DNA from 3 places in the Desulfovibrio aminophilus DSM 12254 genome. Region 1 is predicted to be linked to each of the others. Evidence: riboswitches for the same ligand, from Rfam matches in the RefSeq annotation. Region 1 holds a riboswitch; each other region holds the start of a gene.
The links. Region 1 has a riboswitch for cobalamin ahead of H587_RS0104705 (sirohydrochlorin cobaltochelatase). Riboswitches for the same ligand answer to the same signal wherever they lie in the genome.
Positions count from the first base shown of each region.

Region 2: it holds a riboswitch for cobalamin, as region 1 does, so the genes downstream of both, metE (5-methyltetrahydropteroyltriglutamate--homocysteine S-methyltransferase) here and H587_RS0104705 (sirohydrochlorin cobaltochelatase) in region 1, are expected to answer to the same signal.
Region 3: it holds a riboswitch for cobalamin, as region 1 does, so the genes downstream of both, H587_RS0110215 (ribonucleoside triphosphate reductase) here and H587_RS0104705 (sirohydrochlorin cobaltochelatase) in region 1, are expected to answer to the same signal.

Region 1 covers NZ_AUMA01000007.1:229,223-234,689, reverse strand. Annotated here, with positions in the region: gene H587_RS0104715 (Hpt domain-containing protein) at 1-153, shown strand, start outside; gene H587_RS0104710 (chemotaxis protein CheA) at 161-1,822, shown strand; cobalamin riboswitch at 1,821-2,000, shown strand; gene H587_RS0104705 (sirohydrochlorin cobaltochelatase) at 2,134-3,027, shown strand; gene H587_RS0104700 (FecCD family ABC transporter permease) at 3,024-4,049, shown strand; gene H587_RS0104695 (ABC transporter ATP-binding protein) at 4,046-4,858, shown strand; gene H587_RS0104690 (ABC transporter substrate-binding protein) at 4,743-5,467, shown strand, end outside.
Region 2 covers NZ_KE383876.1:253,603-259,069, reverse strand. Annotated here, with positions in the region: gene H587_RS0115645 (TetR/AcrR family transcriptional regulator) at 1-485, shown strand, start outside; gene H587_RS0115640 (carboxymuconolactone decarboxylase family protein) at 572-1,102, shown strand; gene metE (5-methyltetrahydropteroyltriglutamate--homocysteine S-methyltransferase) at 1,281-3,545, opposite strand; cobalamin riboswitch at 3,724-3,936, opposite strand; gene aroE (shikimate dehydrogenase) at 4,037-4,849, opposite strand; gene H587_RS0115625 (2-oxoacid:ferredoxin oxidoreductase subunit gamma family protein) at 5,080-5,467, opposite strand, start outside.
Region 3 covers NZ_AUMA01000015.1:35,737-41,203, forward strand. Annotated here, with positions in the region: gene H587_RS0110210 (anaerobic ribonucleoside-triphosphate reductase activating protein) at 1-92, opposite strand, end outside; gene H587_RS0110215 (ribonucleoside triphosphate reductase) at 89-2,278, opposite strand; cobalamin riboswitch at 2,446-2,650, opposite strand; gene H587_RS0110220 (HyaD/HybD family hydrogenase maturation endopeptidase) at 2,919-3,440, shown strand; gene H587_RS0110225 (membrane protein) at 3,744-4,700, opposite strand; gene panB (3-methyl-2-oxobutanoate hydroxymethyltransferase) at 4,711-5,467, opposite strand, start outside.

The sequences.
Region 1 (5,467 bases):
GCCCTGGCCGAAAAACGCGAAATAGCCGTGACCGGCCTGAGCTTCGACTGCCGCAGCGTGTTCTATTCCTGGGGTCTGGATCGGGCCCTGCAGGCCTTCGCCTCGGCGGAGGACTATTTCCAGACGGCTTGCCCACCGCCGCCTGGACAGTGAGGGGCCCATGCTCGACAGCATCCAGCAGTGCATCGAAACCCTGGAGCAGGGCGTCCTGGACCTGGAATCCGGCTCGGGCCAAGCCGCTGAAGTCATGGAGCGGCTCGGACTCTCGCATGTGAAGCTTCCCTCGGCCCAGGTCATCACCCTCCTGGACATGCTGGCCGACGGCATCACCCCTATGAATCAGGACATTGTCTCGGCCTTCCTGGGCGTCTGCGAGGCGCACAAGAAGCTGCTCTACGCCCTGGCCGGCTTCCTCGAGCAGGGCGCGGGCGTACTGCGCTCCGGCAAGGAGCTGGCCCCGGCCCAGGTGGACGCGCCCATCCCAGCCGCGCCTCCGGTCCAGGCGGAAACCGCCCCCGCCGAGCATCCCGAGGAACACCAGGACGAGCACGCCCAGGACAAGGTCCACGAGGCTCAGGCCCACGCCCGCCAAGCCATCGCCTCGGTGCGCGTGGGCACGGACCGCCTGGACAAGCTCATTGAACTGGTGGGCAAGCTCATGGTCACCTACGCGGTCATCTCCCAGGCCGGAAACGGCGACATGGCCAAGACCCTGGCCGGGCTCCGCGACATGGACACGGTCATCGGCAGCCTCCAGACCGAGGTGGAAGCCATCCGGCTCGTGCCGCTCAAGCAGATCGTCGCGCCCATGCAACGGCTGGTGAAGAGCCTGAGCCAGAAGATCGGCAAGAAGGTCCGCTTCGAGATCGAAGGCGAGGATCTGGCCCTGGACAAGTCCATCGTGGAGTCCCTCAACGAACCATTGGTGCATCTGCTGCGCAACGCCCTGGACCACGGTCTGGAGCCCGCCGCAGAACGCGCGGCCCTGGGCAAGGACGAAACCGGCACGGTGCGGCTCTCGGCCCTGCGCAAGGGCGAGACCGCCTATCTGCTCGTTTCCGACGACGGCCGGGGCCTGGATCCCGAACGCATCCGCCGGAAGGCCGTGGAAAAGGGGCTCATGAAGGAGTCCGACCAGCTTCCCGAGGCCGAGATACTCCAGTTCATCCTCAAATCCGGCTTCAGCACCGCCGAGAAGATCACCGACGTCTCCGGTCGCGGCGTGGGCATGGACGCCGTGGTCAACGCCATCCGCGTGGGGCTCGGCGGCGACATCCTCATCGAGAGCGACCTCGGCAAGGGCGCCACCTTCACCATCACCATCCCGCTCTCGCGTTCGGCCGACGAAGGCATCGTGGACGCCCTGGTCTGCCGCCTGGGCCAGGAGGTCTTCCTCATCCCCAGCCGGGACGTCGTTGAGATCTACGCCCCCGCCGAGCGCGACGTGGTAGCCCTTCCCGGCGGCCGTGAGACCGTGGACGTGCGCGGTGAGGTCCACGCCCTGCTGCGGCTGGACCGCTTCCTGGACATCCCCTCCGACGGACGGCCCGTCGCCCGCAGCCAGGCCGTGGTGGTGCGCGTGGGCGACGCCCGGGCGGCCATCCTCGTGGACGAGGTGCTGCGCCAGCAGCAGGTGGTCATCACCGGCTTCACCGTGCCCGTGCAGGACATCTTCGCCCTGCCCATCCTGGGACTCGGCATGATGGGCGAATCCGACGCCGTGGTCGTGAACGTCGAGGAACTGTTGCGCCACTTTCTGGAACAGCAGCCCCCGCCGGCGGCCTCCGAACGGTCCTTGACAGCCCTTCCCGGCCGAGGATAGACGAAAGACTCCTTCAGGCGCCCGCGAGGGCTTCATAGGGAATCCCGTGCGAATCGGGAGCGGTCCCGCCGCCGTGAGCTTCATGAACAGCCCGTCCCCGCGACGGCCACTGGGGAAACCTGGGAAGGCCGGGACAGGTGAAGCGAGTCGGAAGACCTGCCTGGAGGTGTCGAGGCCGGTTCGGCGTCCACGGGGCTTTGGCGGCCGAACCTCTTGGAAGGGGTAAAAACGGGAATCCCTTTCTCCATACTGGAGAAAGGGGTTTTTGTTTCCCCTTCCCAACCGAGCCCCTCCACCTTCGGAGGTTTTCCATGCGGCACCTGAAACCGCTGCTCTCCCTGCTCGCGCTTCTCCTGCTTCTCTCGGCCCAGGCCGTTCCGGCCCTGGCCCACGGCGACTCCCGCCCCGACAAGGAGGCCATCCTCCTGGTGGCCTTCGGCAGCAGCATGCCCGAGGGCCAGAAGGCGCTCAAGGCCTTCGACGCCCAGGCGCGCGCGGCCTTCCCCGGCGTGGAGGTGCGCTGGGCCTGGACCTCGCGGATCATCCGCGACAAGCTGACCAAGGCCAAGACCGCCCATCCGGGCTCCCCGGCCCTGGCCCTGGCCCAGCTGGCCGAGGACGGCTACACCCGGGTGGCCGTGCAGTCCCTGCACAGCATCCCCGGCGAGGAGTTCACCGAGTTGGAGGAGACGGTCAAGCGCTTCGACGGCATGCCCAAGGGCCTGCGCGCCATCAGCCTGGGCCGCCCGCTGCTCTCCGCTCCCGAGGATCTGAAGCTGGCCGCCAAGGCCCTGCTCGAGTCCCAGTCCGGCCGCAAGGAAGGCGAGGCCGTGCTGTTCATGGGCCACGGCACCGAGCACCCGGCCAACGCCATGTACCCGGCCATGCAGTACCAGCTCTGGACGCTCGACCCCACCGCCTTCGTGGCCACGGTGGAGGGCGTGCCCGCCCTGGACGACGTGCTGCCCCTGCTCAAGCGCGACAACGTCCGCTCCGTGCGCCTCGTGCCGCTCATGGCCGTGGCCGGGGACCACGCCCACAACGACATGGCGGGCAAGGAGGAGGACTCCTTCGCCTCCCGGATCAAGGCCCTGGGCATCCAGACCACGCCCGTGCTGCGCGGCCTGGCCGAGACCCCGGCGGTGTCCGCGCTCTGGCTGGAGCACCTGCGCGACGCCGTGAAGGCCCTCAAGGAAATGAAGTGACCAACGCCTCCCGGGCCGCGCTGGCCCTGGCCGTGGCGGGCCCGCTCTCCATCGTGCTGGCCTGCCTCCCCGGTCCCGCGCCGATTCCGGCCCGGGAGGCGCTGACCATCCTGGCCTCGGGCCTGGGTCTGGCCTCCCCCCCGCCGGACCCGGCCCTGGCCACGGTGGTCCTCGGCATCCGCGCCTCGCGCGCGGTCCTGGCCTACGCCGTGGGCGCGGGCCTGGCCCTGGCCGGAACCGCCTTCCAGGGCATCCTGCGCAACCCCCTGGCCGACCCCTTTACCCTGGGAGTCTCCACGGGCGCGGCCTTCGGGGCCTCCCTGGCCCTGGCCCTGGGGCTCTCGGCCCCGGCCCTGCTGCCCCTGGCCGATCCCCTGCCCTTCTTCGGCCTGCTCGGAGCCCTGGCCGCCCTGCTGGCGGTCCTGGCCCTGGCCCGCTCCGGCAGGGAGCTGCGCCGCGAAACCCTGGTCCTGGCGGGCGTGGTCACGGCCACCTTCCTCTCGGCCTGCATCGCCCTGCTCAAGGCCCTGGACGAGTCCTCGGTCTCGGGCATCGTCTTCTGGATCATGGGCAGCTTCCAAGGCCGGGGCTGGGGCCACGTGCTCGTCTATCTGCCCTACCTGGCGCTCGGCTCGACGATCATCCTGGCCCAGGCCCGTGAGCTGGACCTGCTCTCCCTGGGATCGGCCCAGGCCCGACTCCTGGGCCTGAACGCCGACCGCTCCCGGCTCCTGCTCCTGGTGGCCGCGAGCCTGCTCTCCGGCGCGGCCGTGGCCGTGTCCGGGGTCATCGGCTTCGTGGGCCTGGTGGTGCCGCACCTCGTACGCCGCATCCAAGGCGCGGAGCACGGCCCCCTGACGCTCAACGCCGCGCTCCTGGGCGGACTGCTTCTGCTCTGGTCCGACGTCCTGGCCCGCACCCTCCTGCCCGGCGGCGTGGAACTCCCCGTGGGCGTGCTCACGGCCCTGCTCGGCGGCCCGTTCTTCTGCCTGCTGCTCAAGCGCCGCGCGGAGGCCGCGTGATCCGCCTGGAGAACGTCAGCGTGGGCCACGGCGACCGGGTCGTGCTGCGCGATCTGAACCTGACGGTGGAGCCCGGCGGGTTGGTGGGCCTGATGGGCCCCAACGGCTCGGGCAAGACCACCCTTCTGCTCACCCTGGCCGGGGCCCTGCCCCCGCTGGAAGGCCGCGTGACCCTGGCCGGACGGCCCCTGGAATCCCTGCGGCCCCGGGAACGGGCACGGTTGGCGGCCTCCGTGCCCCAGCACGCCGAACCTCCGGGGCTCAAGGTCCTCTCCGTGGTGCTCATGGGCCGCTACGCCCGCGTCTCCTTCCTCGGCGGCTACACCGACGAGGACCGGGACAAGGCGCTGGACGCCCTGGAGGAAACCGGCGGCGAAGCCCTGGCGGACCGCCGGGCCGACGAGCTCTCCGGCGGCGAGTGGCGACGGGTGCTCATGGCCCGCGCCCTGACCCAGGAGGCCGACCTCCTGCTTCTGGACGAGGCCGCTTCCGGCCTGGACCCGGCCCGGCAGGCCGAAGCCGCCGAACTGCTCCTGCGCCGCAACGCCGCCGGGCTCACGGCCGTCTCGGCCATCCACGACCTGAACCTGGCCGCCCTGACCTGCCGCCGCCTGATCTTCCTCAAGAACGGCCGGGTGGCCCTGGACGGCCCGGTGCATGACGTTTTCACCGAAACCCATCTCTCGGAGATATATGAAACGCGCATCCTCGTCTCCCGCCACCCGCTCCTGGGCCTGCCTCAGGCGCATCTGGCTCCCGGCGCTGGTTCTCTGCCTCACGACGCTCCCGGCCCTGGCCGGACCCGTTGAGATCACCGACGACCTGGGCCGCCAGGTGCGGCTGGCCGCTCCGGCCGAACGCATCGTGGCCCTCTACGGCGCCTTCAACGAAATGCTCGACGGCATGGCCCTGACCGAGCGCATCACGGCCCGCACCCAAGCCGACGAGCTGCCCGCCTCGATCCTGGACCGGCCGGTCATCGGCACGCATATGCGGCCCAACGTGGAGATGATCGTGGCCCTCAAGCCCGACCTCGTGCTCCAGATGGGGGGCCGGGCCGAGGCAGCCGCGCCGCTGCGCGACCTGGAGCGCTTCGGCCTGACCACGGCCTTCTTCGAGGCCCGCTCCTTCGCGGAACTCTTCTCCGTGCTCCAGCGTCTGGGCGTTCTCTGCGGCGAGCCCGGCCGAGCGGCCACGCTGGAGCAGTCCCTGCGCTCCCGTCTGGAGGCCGTGGCCCGGGTCGTGGACGGCGACGGACACTCCACGGTGCTCTTTGAAATCCGTTATCCAAATCTACTGGCCGCCGGGCGCGGCTCCATGATCGACGACGTGATTCGGGCCGCCGGAGGAAAAAACGCCGTGCCCCTGGACGACAAGCTGGCCCGGCTCTCCGAGGAGGAGGTCTTCCGCCTGGACCC
Region 2 (5,467 bases), on a different contig from region 1:
CCGCCGCCGGGGTGCCCAAGGGTTCCTTCTATTTTTATTTCAAAAGCAAGGAGGACTTCGGCTTGGCCTTGGTGGAACACCATGCCCAGCGCATGGCCGGGGTCTCCGCCTCCCTTCTGGACCAGGGCGACGATCCGCCCCTGATCCGTCTGCGCCGGCTGTTCGAGACCTTTCGGGGGTTCCAGGCCGAGGGCGGCTGCGTCCGGGGCTGCCCCCTGGGCAACCTAGCCCAGGAGATGAGCGACCTCTCTCCGGCCATGCGCCAGGCGCTCCAGACCGCCATGGCGGCCATGTCCTCCCGGCTGGCCGGGCTCCTGGCCCAGGCCCGCGATCGCGGCGAACTGAAACCCGGCTTGGACCCCGAGCGCGCGGCGGCCTTCATCCTGGACTCCTGGGAGGGTGCGCTCCTGCGCATGAAGGTGGAGAAGAACCCCGGGCCTCTGCTGCGTTTCGAGGAATTCCTCTTCGATCATCTGTTGGCCTAGGCCGCGCGCATCGGCAAGCGTCGCCCCTGTTCGCGCCTGAAAATAGTTGACCGGTCTATTACGATACAAACCCCAAGGAGAAAGACATGATTCTGCTCAAGACGGTGGAACCCGGCCAGGCCACGGGCAGTGTGGCCCAGGTGTATTCGGCCTTCGACCAGCTCGGCGAGGTGCCCATGCCCATGCGCCTGCTCTCGGCCAGCCCCGAACTCCAGCAGGTCCAGTTCGGCGGCCTGCGTTATTTCGGTGGGCACAAGACCCTGAGCGCGCCGCTCCTGGCCGCCATCCGCTACGCGGCCTCGAATCTGTCCTGCCACGACGCCTGTCTGGCCTTCAACAGCAGCCTGCTCCAGCGCATGGGCATGAGCGGCGCGGATCTGGAGGCCCTGTCCCAGGGCCGGGCCCCGGAATCCCTGGAGGAACGCGAGGCCGCCCTGGTGGTCTTCGTGCGCAGGGCCCTGTCCGAACCGGCTTCCGTCAGCGCCGCCGATCTGGACGGCCTGCGGGCCCAGGGCTGGACCGACGCGGACATCCTGGACGCCACGGCCCACGGCGCGAGCCTGATGGCCTCGGCCGCCCTGCAGAAGGCTTTTGTCCGCGGCTCCGCCGCTTCATAGAAAGGCTCTTTCGCCTTTCTTCACCCGCGCCCGGGCCGCCCGACCCCGGCCAATCGCGTGGCGCGGAGCGCCCGGCGGCCTCGGCCGCCGACGCTCCGCGCCACTGTGACGTTTTTTTGAGGAAGGGGTCCGGGGAAACCTCCTTCTTTGCAAAAAAGGGGTTTCCCCGGCGCTTCCCTCAGGCCTTCGGCCGCCGCAACTTCCGGGCCGCCTCGACCATGTTCCGCATGGACGCCTCGGTTTCGGGCCAGTCGCGGGTCTTCAGGCCGCAGTCCGGGTTGACCCAGAGCCGTTCGCGCGGGATCACCCGCAGCGCCTTCTCCAGGAGCCCGACCATCTCCTCCACGCCCGGCACGCGCGGGCTGTGGATGTCCCAGACGCCCGGGCCCACCTCGTTGGGGTAGTGGAAGCGGCCGAAGGCCTCCAGCAGCTCCATGCCGCTGCGGCCGGCCTCGATGCTGATCACGTCCGCGTCCATGGCCGCGATCCATTCGATGATCTCGTTGAATTCCGCGTAGCACATGTGGGTATGGATCTGCGTGGCGTCGGAAACGCCCGTGGAGGCCAGCCGGAAGCACTCCACGGCCCAGTCCAGATACTCCCCGCGATTTTCGGGTTCCAGGGGCAGGCCCTCGCGCAGGGCGGGCTCGTCGATCTGCACCATGGGCGCTCCGGCCCGCTCCAGATCCGCCACCTCGTCGCGGATGGCCAGGGCGATCTGGCGGCAGGTGGCCGAGCGCGGCTGGTCGTCGCGCACGAAGCTCCAGCAGAGAATGGTCACCGGCCCGGTGAGCATGCCCTTCATGGGCTTCTTCGTCATCGCGGCGGCCTGCTCCCACCACGCCACGGTCATGGCCCGGGGCCGGGACACGTCGCCGTAGATCACCGGCGGCTTCACGCAGCGCGTGCCGTAGCTCTGGACCCAGCCGTTCTTCGTGAAGCAGAACCCGTCCAACTGCTCGCCGAAGTACTCCACCATGTCGTTGCGCTCGGGCTCGCCATGCACGAGCACGTCCAGCCCGGCCGCCTCCTGGGCCTCCACGGCCCGGCGGATGAAGCCGGTCATGGCCTGTTCGTAGCCCATCCGGTCCAGCTTCCCGGCCTTGAACGCGGCCCGGGCGGCGCGCACCTCGGTGGTCTGCGGGAAGGAGCCGATGGTCGTGGTGGGCAGCTCCGGCAGGTCCAGGCGCGTGCGTTGTTCCTCGTTGCGCACGGAGTAGGGCGAACGCCGGGCGGTCATCTCCGGCGTCACCGCCGCCGCCCGGTCGCGCACGGCCGGGTTCAAGGCCTTGGCGCAGCTCCGGCGGCGCTCCATGATCCGGGCGTTCTCCCCCAACGCCTCCGCCACGTCCCGGCCTTCCAGGGCGTCGGCCAACAGGCGCAGCTCCCCGCACTTCTGCAGGGCGAAGGCCATCCACTCCCGCACTTCCGGGTCCAGGGCCGTCTCGGCCGCCAGGTCTACGGGCGCGTGCAGCAGGGAGCAGGACGGCGCGACCAGGAGCCGCTCCGGGCCGACCAGCTCCACGGCCCTGCGGCCCAGGGCCAGGGCCCGGCCCAGGTCCGCGCGCCAGACGTTGCGGCCGTCCACCAGCCCCAGGGACAAGGCGCAGTCCTTCGGTAGTTTCGCCGCCACCGGCTCCAGCTGCTCCGGCGCGCGCACCAGATCCAGGTGCAGGCAGTCCGCGGCCAGGCCGTCCAGCAGGTCCGCCTGGGCCGCGACGCCGCCGAAATAGGTGGCCAGCATGAGCCGGGCCTTGCCCGCCGCCCCGCGCAGCCGCTCCAGCACCGGCCGGAAGCGGTCCCGGACCGTCCCGGGCAGGCCCATCACCAGCACGGGCTCGTCGATCTGCAGCCAGCCGCACTCCCGGCCGATCTCGCGCAACAGCGCCTCATACGCCTCAATGAGCGGTTCCAGCAGGGACCACTTGTCCAGACCCGGCGCGGCCGTCTTGGCCAGGGCCAGGAAGGTGAACGGTCCGGGCAGCACGGCCTTGGCCGCGTATCCGGCCCGGGCCGCCTCGCGCAGCTCCCCGGCCAGCCGACCGGCCGAGGGCCGGAAGACCTGTCCCGCCGCCAGCTCGGGCACGATGTAGTGGTAGTTCGTGTCGAACCACTTGGTCATCTCCATGGCCCCCACGCCCACGCCGCCCCGGGCCATGAGGAACATCGTCTCCAGGCCGGGCTCCCCGCGACCGGCATAGCGCTCCGGCACGCAGCCGAGCATGAGCGACAGGTCGAGCATCTGGTCGTAGAGCGCGAAGTCGCCCACGGGCAGCAGGTCCACGCCCGCCTCCCGCTGCATCCGCCAGTGCTCGGCCCGCAGCGCGGCGGCCGTGGCGGCCAGGGCCTCCCGGTCCACCTCGCCCTTCCAGTAGCCCTCCACCGCCCGCTTCAATTCGCGGTCGCGCCCGATGCGCGGGAAACCCAAGGTCTGCGTCAACATGAACAAATCCTCCTTCTGCGCGTTGGGATTCTGCTCATATCGGAGCATACAGGCGGACGCGGGAATGGAAAAGAAAAGCCCGCTTTTTCTCAAAAGCGGGCTGAACGGCTGCGCAAGTCCGGGGCGCACGTGTCCCCGGAATATGGCGTATCCATTCCGAACCCGGTTCGCGAGGCCCGAATGAGCGACAGCCCTGGAGCGTCTTCCGGCTTCCGGGCGCGGGCGGGGTTCCGCCTCCGGTTCAAGCGAACCGGCCGGGGCAGCCTTCCCGGACCTCCAAGGTCCAGTGGATGCCCCGCGCGTATCCCGGTCACGGCAGCGCGTCTGCGACGGATTCACACCGTCTTCCGTTTTCCAGGGAATCGTTATGGAAAGAACAGTCCCGCCTGCCTACCGGCGTGAGGACCTGCTGTCAAGATGAAGAGCCGGGGGCTCCACCCTCGGACCTGGCCAGGGCGCGGCCTTGGATCGCGCGGGGGGTCATAAAAAAATCAGGGGGCCTGGAGCGCGTTCAGGAGCAGGGTGCGGGCTTGATCCGGGTCCAGGTCCAGCCCGGTCCAGAGCTTGAACTGGGCCAGTCCCTGGCGCAGGAACATCTCCAGCCCGGAGATGGTCCGGCAACCTGCGGCCTTGGCTCTTTGGAGAAGAATGGTCACGAGCGGGTTGTAGACCAGGTCGAAGACCGTGAGATCCGAGGGAATGGGCGTATTCCCGGGCCATGGGCATTCCTCCACCCGCTCGCCGGACATGCCCAGGGGCGTGGTGTTCACGAGCAGGTCCGCGCCGAGCGTCGCCCGCGACTCCCACGGCGCCGCCGTGGCCCCGAATTCCCGCGCCAGGGCCTCGGCCTTGTCCCGCGTGCGGTTGACCACGAAGATGCCGCCCAGACCCAGTTCCTTGAGCGCGGCCACCGCCGCCCGGGCCGCTCCACCGGCCCCGAGCACCAGCCCGCGCCGGAACGGCCCCAGGTTCCGCAAGGACTCCACGATGCCGAGCACGTCCGTGTTTTCGCCCAGCAGCAGGCCGTCCCGCCAGAAGACCGTGTTCACCGCGCCCACGGCCTCGGCCCGGGGCGTCAGGCCGTCCAGGTGGGCCATGACCGCCCGCTTGTGCGGAATGGTCACGGACAGGCCCGCGAAGGCCCCGCCGCGCACCCGCTCCATGAACCCGTCCAGTTCTCCGGGCGTCACCGGCAGGGCCGCGTAGCGCGCGTCCACGTGCCTGTGCTCGAAGCCCCAGTTGTGCAGCAGCGGGCTCAACGTATGCCCCAGCGGATGCCCGATCACGGCGTATTGCTCGGTCATGGCGCATTCCTCCTGGAAAAGAAGAGAATAGCGGGGCTCCTCGCCCCGAACCCCGGCCAGGGGCCGATGGCCCCTGGACCCCTCATGGCGGCGCGGCCCGCACGGCGACCTTTGGTCGCCGTGCGGGGCGCGCCACGGCTGGGCCGGAAAGACTCCTCCGGCGCTGTCGGGTCCAGGGCTCAGCCCTGGCGCGGGGGGCCGGGGGGCGCGGAGCCCCCCGGTTCGTTTCGCTATTCGCCCACGGCCTCGGCCCCGGCTTCCAGGGCCTTGGCGTTCTTGGGGATGAGATCCTTGTAGCTGGCGGAGATGACGTTTTCCAAGCTCTTGATGACCGTGTCCAGGGAGACGATGCCGGTGGCGGCGACGTAGGCTCCCAGGGCGACCATGTTGGCCATGCGCGAGTTGCCGAGCTTGTCCGCGATCTCGTTGCAGCGCACGGAACGGCAGTCCAGGCGCTTGGTGTCCATGAGGTGGTCGTCGATGAGCGAGGAGTTGACGATCACGGTTCCGCCGTCGAGGACGCGGGCCTGGAACTTGTCCAGGGACGGCCGGTTCATGGCGATGAGGCTCTGGGGGCGGCGCACGATGGGCGAGCCGATGTCCTCGGAGGAGAGGATC
Region 3 (5,467 bases), on a different contig from region 1:
ACCACGGCGGCCAAAACGCCGCCGGGATAGTCCACGCTGCTGAGCGGCGTGACCCCGGCCACCGTCAGTCCGGCCGCCGGGGGGTGACTCACGCAAGGGCCTCCTGGGCGGGCTCGTTGAAGCAGACCCGCTCGTCGTACTCGCCCTTCTTGCCGATGTTGAAGGCCGAGCGCGGCCGGTAGTAGCCCATCACCCGGGTCCATATCTCGCAGGGCTGGATCGTGCCCGCGGCCTTGCAGGTGGGGCAGGTCTCCTGCTCCCCGTTCAGGTAGCCGTGGGAGGGGCAGATGGAGAAGGTCGGCGTGATCGTGATGTAGGGCAGGGCGAAGCGCGCCAGGGACTTGCGCACCAGGGCCTTGCAGGCCGCCGCGCTGGAGATCCGCTCACCCATGTAGAGGTGCAGCACCGTGCCGCCGGTGTACTTGCGCTGGAGCGTCTCCTGGCGGGACAGGGCCTCGAAGGGATCGTCGGTGAAACCCACGGGCAGCTGGCTGGAGTTGGTGTAGTAGGGCTGGTCCTCGGTTCCGGCCTGGAGGATGTCCGGGTAGCGGCGGCGGTCCTCCTTGGCGAAGCGGTAGGTGGTGCCCTCGGCCGGGGTGGCCTCCAGGTTGAAGAGGTGTCCGGTCTCCTCCTGGAAGGTGGTGATCCGCGCCCGCACGTGATCCAGGAAGCGCACGGCCATTTCGTAGCCCGCCTCGGTGGTGATGTCCTCGGCGTCGTCGGTGAAGTTGCGGACCATCTCGTTCACGCCGTTGATGCCGATGGTCGAGAAGTGGTTGCGCAGCGAACCCAGGTAGCGCTTGGTGTAGGGGAAGAGCCCGGCGTCCATGCGGCGCTGGATCTCCTTGCGCTTGATCTCCAGGCTCACGCGGGAGGTTTCCAGCAGGGCGTCCAGGGCGGCGTAGAGGCCCACGCGGTCGCCCTTGTGGCGGTAGCCCAGGCGCGCGCAGTTGATCGTGACCACGCCCAGGGAGCCGGTCTGCTCGGCGCTGCCGAAGAGGCCGTTGCCGCGCTTGAGGAGTTCGCGCAGGTCGAGCTGGAGGCGGCAGCACATGGAGCGGACCATGTTCGGCTCCAGGTCGGAGTTCACGAAGTTCTGGAAGTAGGGCAGGCCGTACTTGGCGGTCATCTCGAAGAGCAGGTCGACGTTGGGCCCGTCCCAGGGGAAGTCCTTGGTGATGTTGTATGTCGGGATGGGGAAGGTGAAGACCCGGCCCTTGGCGTCGCCCGCGGTCATGACTTCGATGTAGGCCCGGTTGATCATGTCCATCTCGGGCTGGAGATCGCCGTAGGTGAAGGGCATCTCCTGGCCGCCGATGACCGGGTGCTGGTCCTTGAGGTCGTCGGGACAGGTCCAGTCGAAGGTCAGGTTGGTGAACGGGGTCTGGGTGCCCCAGCGCGAGGGCACGTTCAGGTTGTAGATCAGCTCCTGGATGCACTGGAGCACGTCGTCATAGGGCAGTTTGTCCTTGCGCAGGAAGGGGGCCATGTAGGTGTCGAAGGAGCTGAAGGCCTGGGCCCCGGCCCATTCGTTCTGGAGCGTGCCGAGGAAGTTGACGATCTGGCCCACGGCGCTGGAGAGGTGCCGGGGCGCGGTGGCCTCCACCTTGCCGGGCACGCCGTTGAGTCCCTCGGTGAGCAGGGTGCGCAGGGACCAGCCCGCGCAGTAGCCGGAGAGCATGTCCAGGTCGTGGATGTGCAGGTCGCCGTCGCGGTGGGCCCGGCCGACCTCCGGGGGATAGACGTGGTTCAGCCAGTAGTTGGCCGTGACCTTGCCGGAGACGTTCAGGATCAGCCCGCCCAGGGAATAGCCCTGGTTGGCGTTGGCGTTCACGCGCCAGTCGTGGCGGTCGAGATATTCGTTCACCGAGGCGGCCACGTCCACCACGGTCTTCTTGTCCTGGCGCAGCTTGGCTCGCTGCTCGCGATAGACGCTGTAGGAGCGCATGGTCTTGAAGTGGTTGGCCGAGATGAGGGCCTGCTCCACGGCGTCCTGGATGCGCTCGATGTCCGGCGTGCCGCCCGCGTAGCGGTGGGAGAGCACCTTGACCACCTGCGCGGTGAGCAGCCGGGCCTCGTCCTCGGCGAACTCGCCGGTGGCCGCGCCCGCGCGGCGGATGGCCGAGACGATCTTGTCGGCGTTGAAGGGGATCACCGAGCCGTTGCGCTTGCGGACGTGGGTGGGCGGGGTCACCGGGCGCAGGGGCACGAGCCCGGCCGCGCGGACGGCTTCGAGGTTGGGGGTGTCGGAGGCGAGGATTTCAGCGGATTGCGGCATTCGTACAGCTCCAAGTTGTTCGTGCGATGAGGATGCCTGTTCGTGTCGGTCGGCGGACCGGGCGCGGACTCGGCCGGAAGGTCGGAGGAGGTGACGGAGGGTGGCCGCCGGAAGCGGTTCGTCCGCCGCAACGCCCCCTCGGGCCTTCGCGCCGCGCCGTCCGCGCCGGGCGCGAACGGAAACCGGCAGGTCTTCGGACTCGCGGGCGTTGCGGCCTTCCGCCGCCTTCCTCCTCCCCGGACTTCCCGGCCAAGGCCAGTGTCGTTCGAGCGGGGAGTCGTTCCCGTTCACCGCTGCGGGGCAGTCCCGGAGTTGCGCCGGGTTCCCTTTTCACCCGGAGGTCATCCGGGCACCGATTCGGATCGCAGTATGGAAGGAGACGTGGTTTTTGTCAACTGAGACTGGTTCCTAACTAATTATTTAACATGCTTATATTATAGAATTAATTTTTATCACCAGAGCAGTGGAAAAGCCCCTCCGAGCGGCTCGGCTCCTGGCTTGTCGGACTTCACGGTTGCGGGCCGCAAATTTTCTAGAGAAAATTTGGAAATCGATACGGAGGCTCGTGGAGGCGATATTCCGGAGCGGACGGCGGCGGCATTGTTGCTACGAATTTAAAATTCGTATACGAAAATTGCGCATGAAAAACACAAATAATCGTATCCTGGTGCTGGGAGTGGGCAACATCCTGCGCAGCGACGAAGGGGTGGGCGTGCGCGCCGTGGAGAAGCTGGCGCGGGAGTATGTCTTCTCGGAGAACGTGACGCTTCTGGACGGCGGCACCCAGGGCATGCTGCTCATGGGCCCGATCATGGAGGCCGACGTTCTGGTGGTGGCCGACGCCGTGCTCGGCGGCGGGGAGCCCGGCTCCATCTACCGGCTCACGGGCGCGGACCTGCCGCTGCGCATCGATCCGGGCAAATCCCCGCACCAAGCCGATCTCCTGGACACCCTGACCTACTGCGACGTGCTCGGCGCGCTGCCGGAGCTGGTGGTCCTGGGCGTGGAGCCCCAGGACATGGACGGCGTGGGCCTGGAACTGACGCCCGTGGTGGCCCGTCGGCTGCCGGACCTAGTCCGTCTTCTGCTGCGCGAGATCGAGCGCCTGGGCGGGGCCTGGTCCCCGGCGGAGCGCGATGCCGAGGCCTTGGGCGCGGGCTGATGATCCGGTCCCGCCGAGACTGGTTGCACAAATAAGAAGGGGCCCTTTTGGGGCCCCTTCTTACGGAGAGAGAGGAGTTTGGGAAGGAAACGTGTGACTGGGTGAGGCTCGCTGTGCTGTGCCTGTTGATTCGAAGATATGCGAGTCCCGTGCCAAAATATGCTAAACACTGGAATAATTGGATTTCACAAATTATTGTGTGTTGCCGACCTGCGCTGTGCGTGCAATGTGCTGCACAAGTGTTGCACTTGTGTCTGCACATATGTGCAACCGGATCGGCTTCATTGCACGGACGACGGGCCGTCAACCCAGGAGGGCGTAGAGCGCGGCCACCAGGGCCAGGGTCGCGGCGCGCAGGGCCTGGTTGTGCAGGATGAGGCGCACGGCCAGGCGGGTCTTGAAGATTCCGGCGTAGTAGGGGAACTGGTGGCGCACCGCGCGCATGGGCGTGGAGAGGATGGCTCCCACCAGGAGCGCCAGGACCATCTCCTTGACGCTCAGGGCCCCGGCGGTGAGCAGGGCCCCGGCCGCGGCGAAGCCCGCCGTGGTCTCCGCCGCCAGTTGGAAGGCCACCACGCCCACGGCCTCGGGCGGCAGCCAGGAGAGCAGCGCGCTGTGGCTCATGGCCGACTCGACCATGTCGAACACTCCCCAACGCTTGAGGAAGAAGAACAGCGTGTAGACCGGCACGGTGATGAAGATGAGCCGGGGCAGGCGCTTCTTGAAGCGCTCCACTGTCTTGCGCAGGGCCGGTCCCAGGCCCTTGAAGCCGCCGTCGTTGAGCAGGCAGACCACACAGCCCTCGGGCAGGGGGGGCAGGGTGAGCCGTCCCCAACCCACGATGACCGCCGTGCGGATGAGCGCCGAGAGCACGGTCAGGCCCACGTAGACGAAGGCCGCCTCGCGCAGGAAGGGCACGGCCAGGGCCAGCACCGTGGGCAGGTGCAGGAAGTTGGTGGGCAGGCTGTTGAAGAGGTTGGAGAGAATCACCTCCCGCTCGTTCATCTTGCCCTGCTCGTAGGCTTCCGCCAGCATGGAGTTGGCCGCCGCGCCGGAGAAGAAGGCCATGCTGAAGCTGGCCCCGGAGATGTCCTGGAGCCGGGCCAGACGGATGAGCGGCGCGGCCACCTTGGCCACGGCCCGGGTCCAGTTCAGGGACTCGATGAGGTTGCCCACGAAGAGACCCACGCTCACCGCGGCGCAGAGGCGGAGGAGCGGCCAGGCCAGCCCGTTCCAGAGGACGTGTGCGTTCAGTTCCATGCGCGGCGGGTCAGTCCGTGAGCCGTTCCAGCTCCTTGGGGTCCATGCCGGTGGTCTGCTCCGGGCCCGGGAAGGCTCCCCGGCGGACCTCCTCGGCGTAGGCCCGCACGGCCTCCACCGCCGGCCCGAAGAGCTGGGCGTACTGTTTGACGAACTTGGGCACGAAGCGGTCGAACAGGCCGAGCAGGTCGTGGAAGACCAGAACCTGGCCGTCGGTGTCCGGACCCGCGCCGATGCCGATGGTCGGGACGGGCACGGCCTCGGTGATCCGCGCGGCCACCTCCCGGGGCATGGCCTCCAGGGTCAGGGCGAAGCAGCCCGCGTCGGCCAGGGCTCGGGCGTCCTCCAGGAGGATGCGCGCGGCCTCGGCGGTCTTGCCCTGGGCCTTGAATCCGCCGAAACCGGCGACGTGCTGGGGCGTGAGTCCGATGTGCCCCACCACCGGGATGCCCGAGGCGACGATGCCCCGCACCTGGGGCAGCACGGCCCGCCCGCCCTCCAGCTTCACGGCCCGGGTGTTTCCTTCCTTGAGGAAGCGCCCGGCGTTCAGCACGGCCTGCTCCACTCCCGCATGGTAGGACAGGAAGGGCATGTCGCCCACCAGCAGGGCGTGGCGCACGGCGCGCGCGGTGCAGCGGCAGTGATGGAGCATGTCCTCCATGGTCACGCCCAGGGTGTCGGGCAGGCCCATGACGACCATGCCCAGGGAGTCGCCCACGAGCACGAGGTCCGGCTCGGCGGCGTCCGCGATGCAGCCGGTGGCGTAG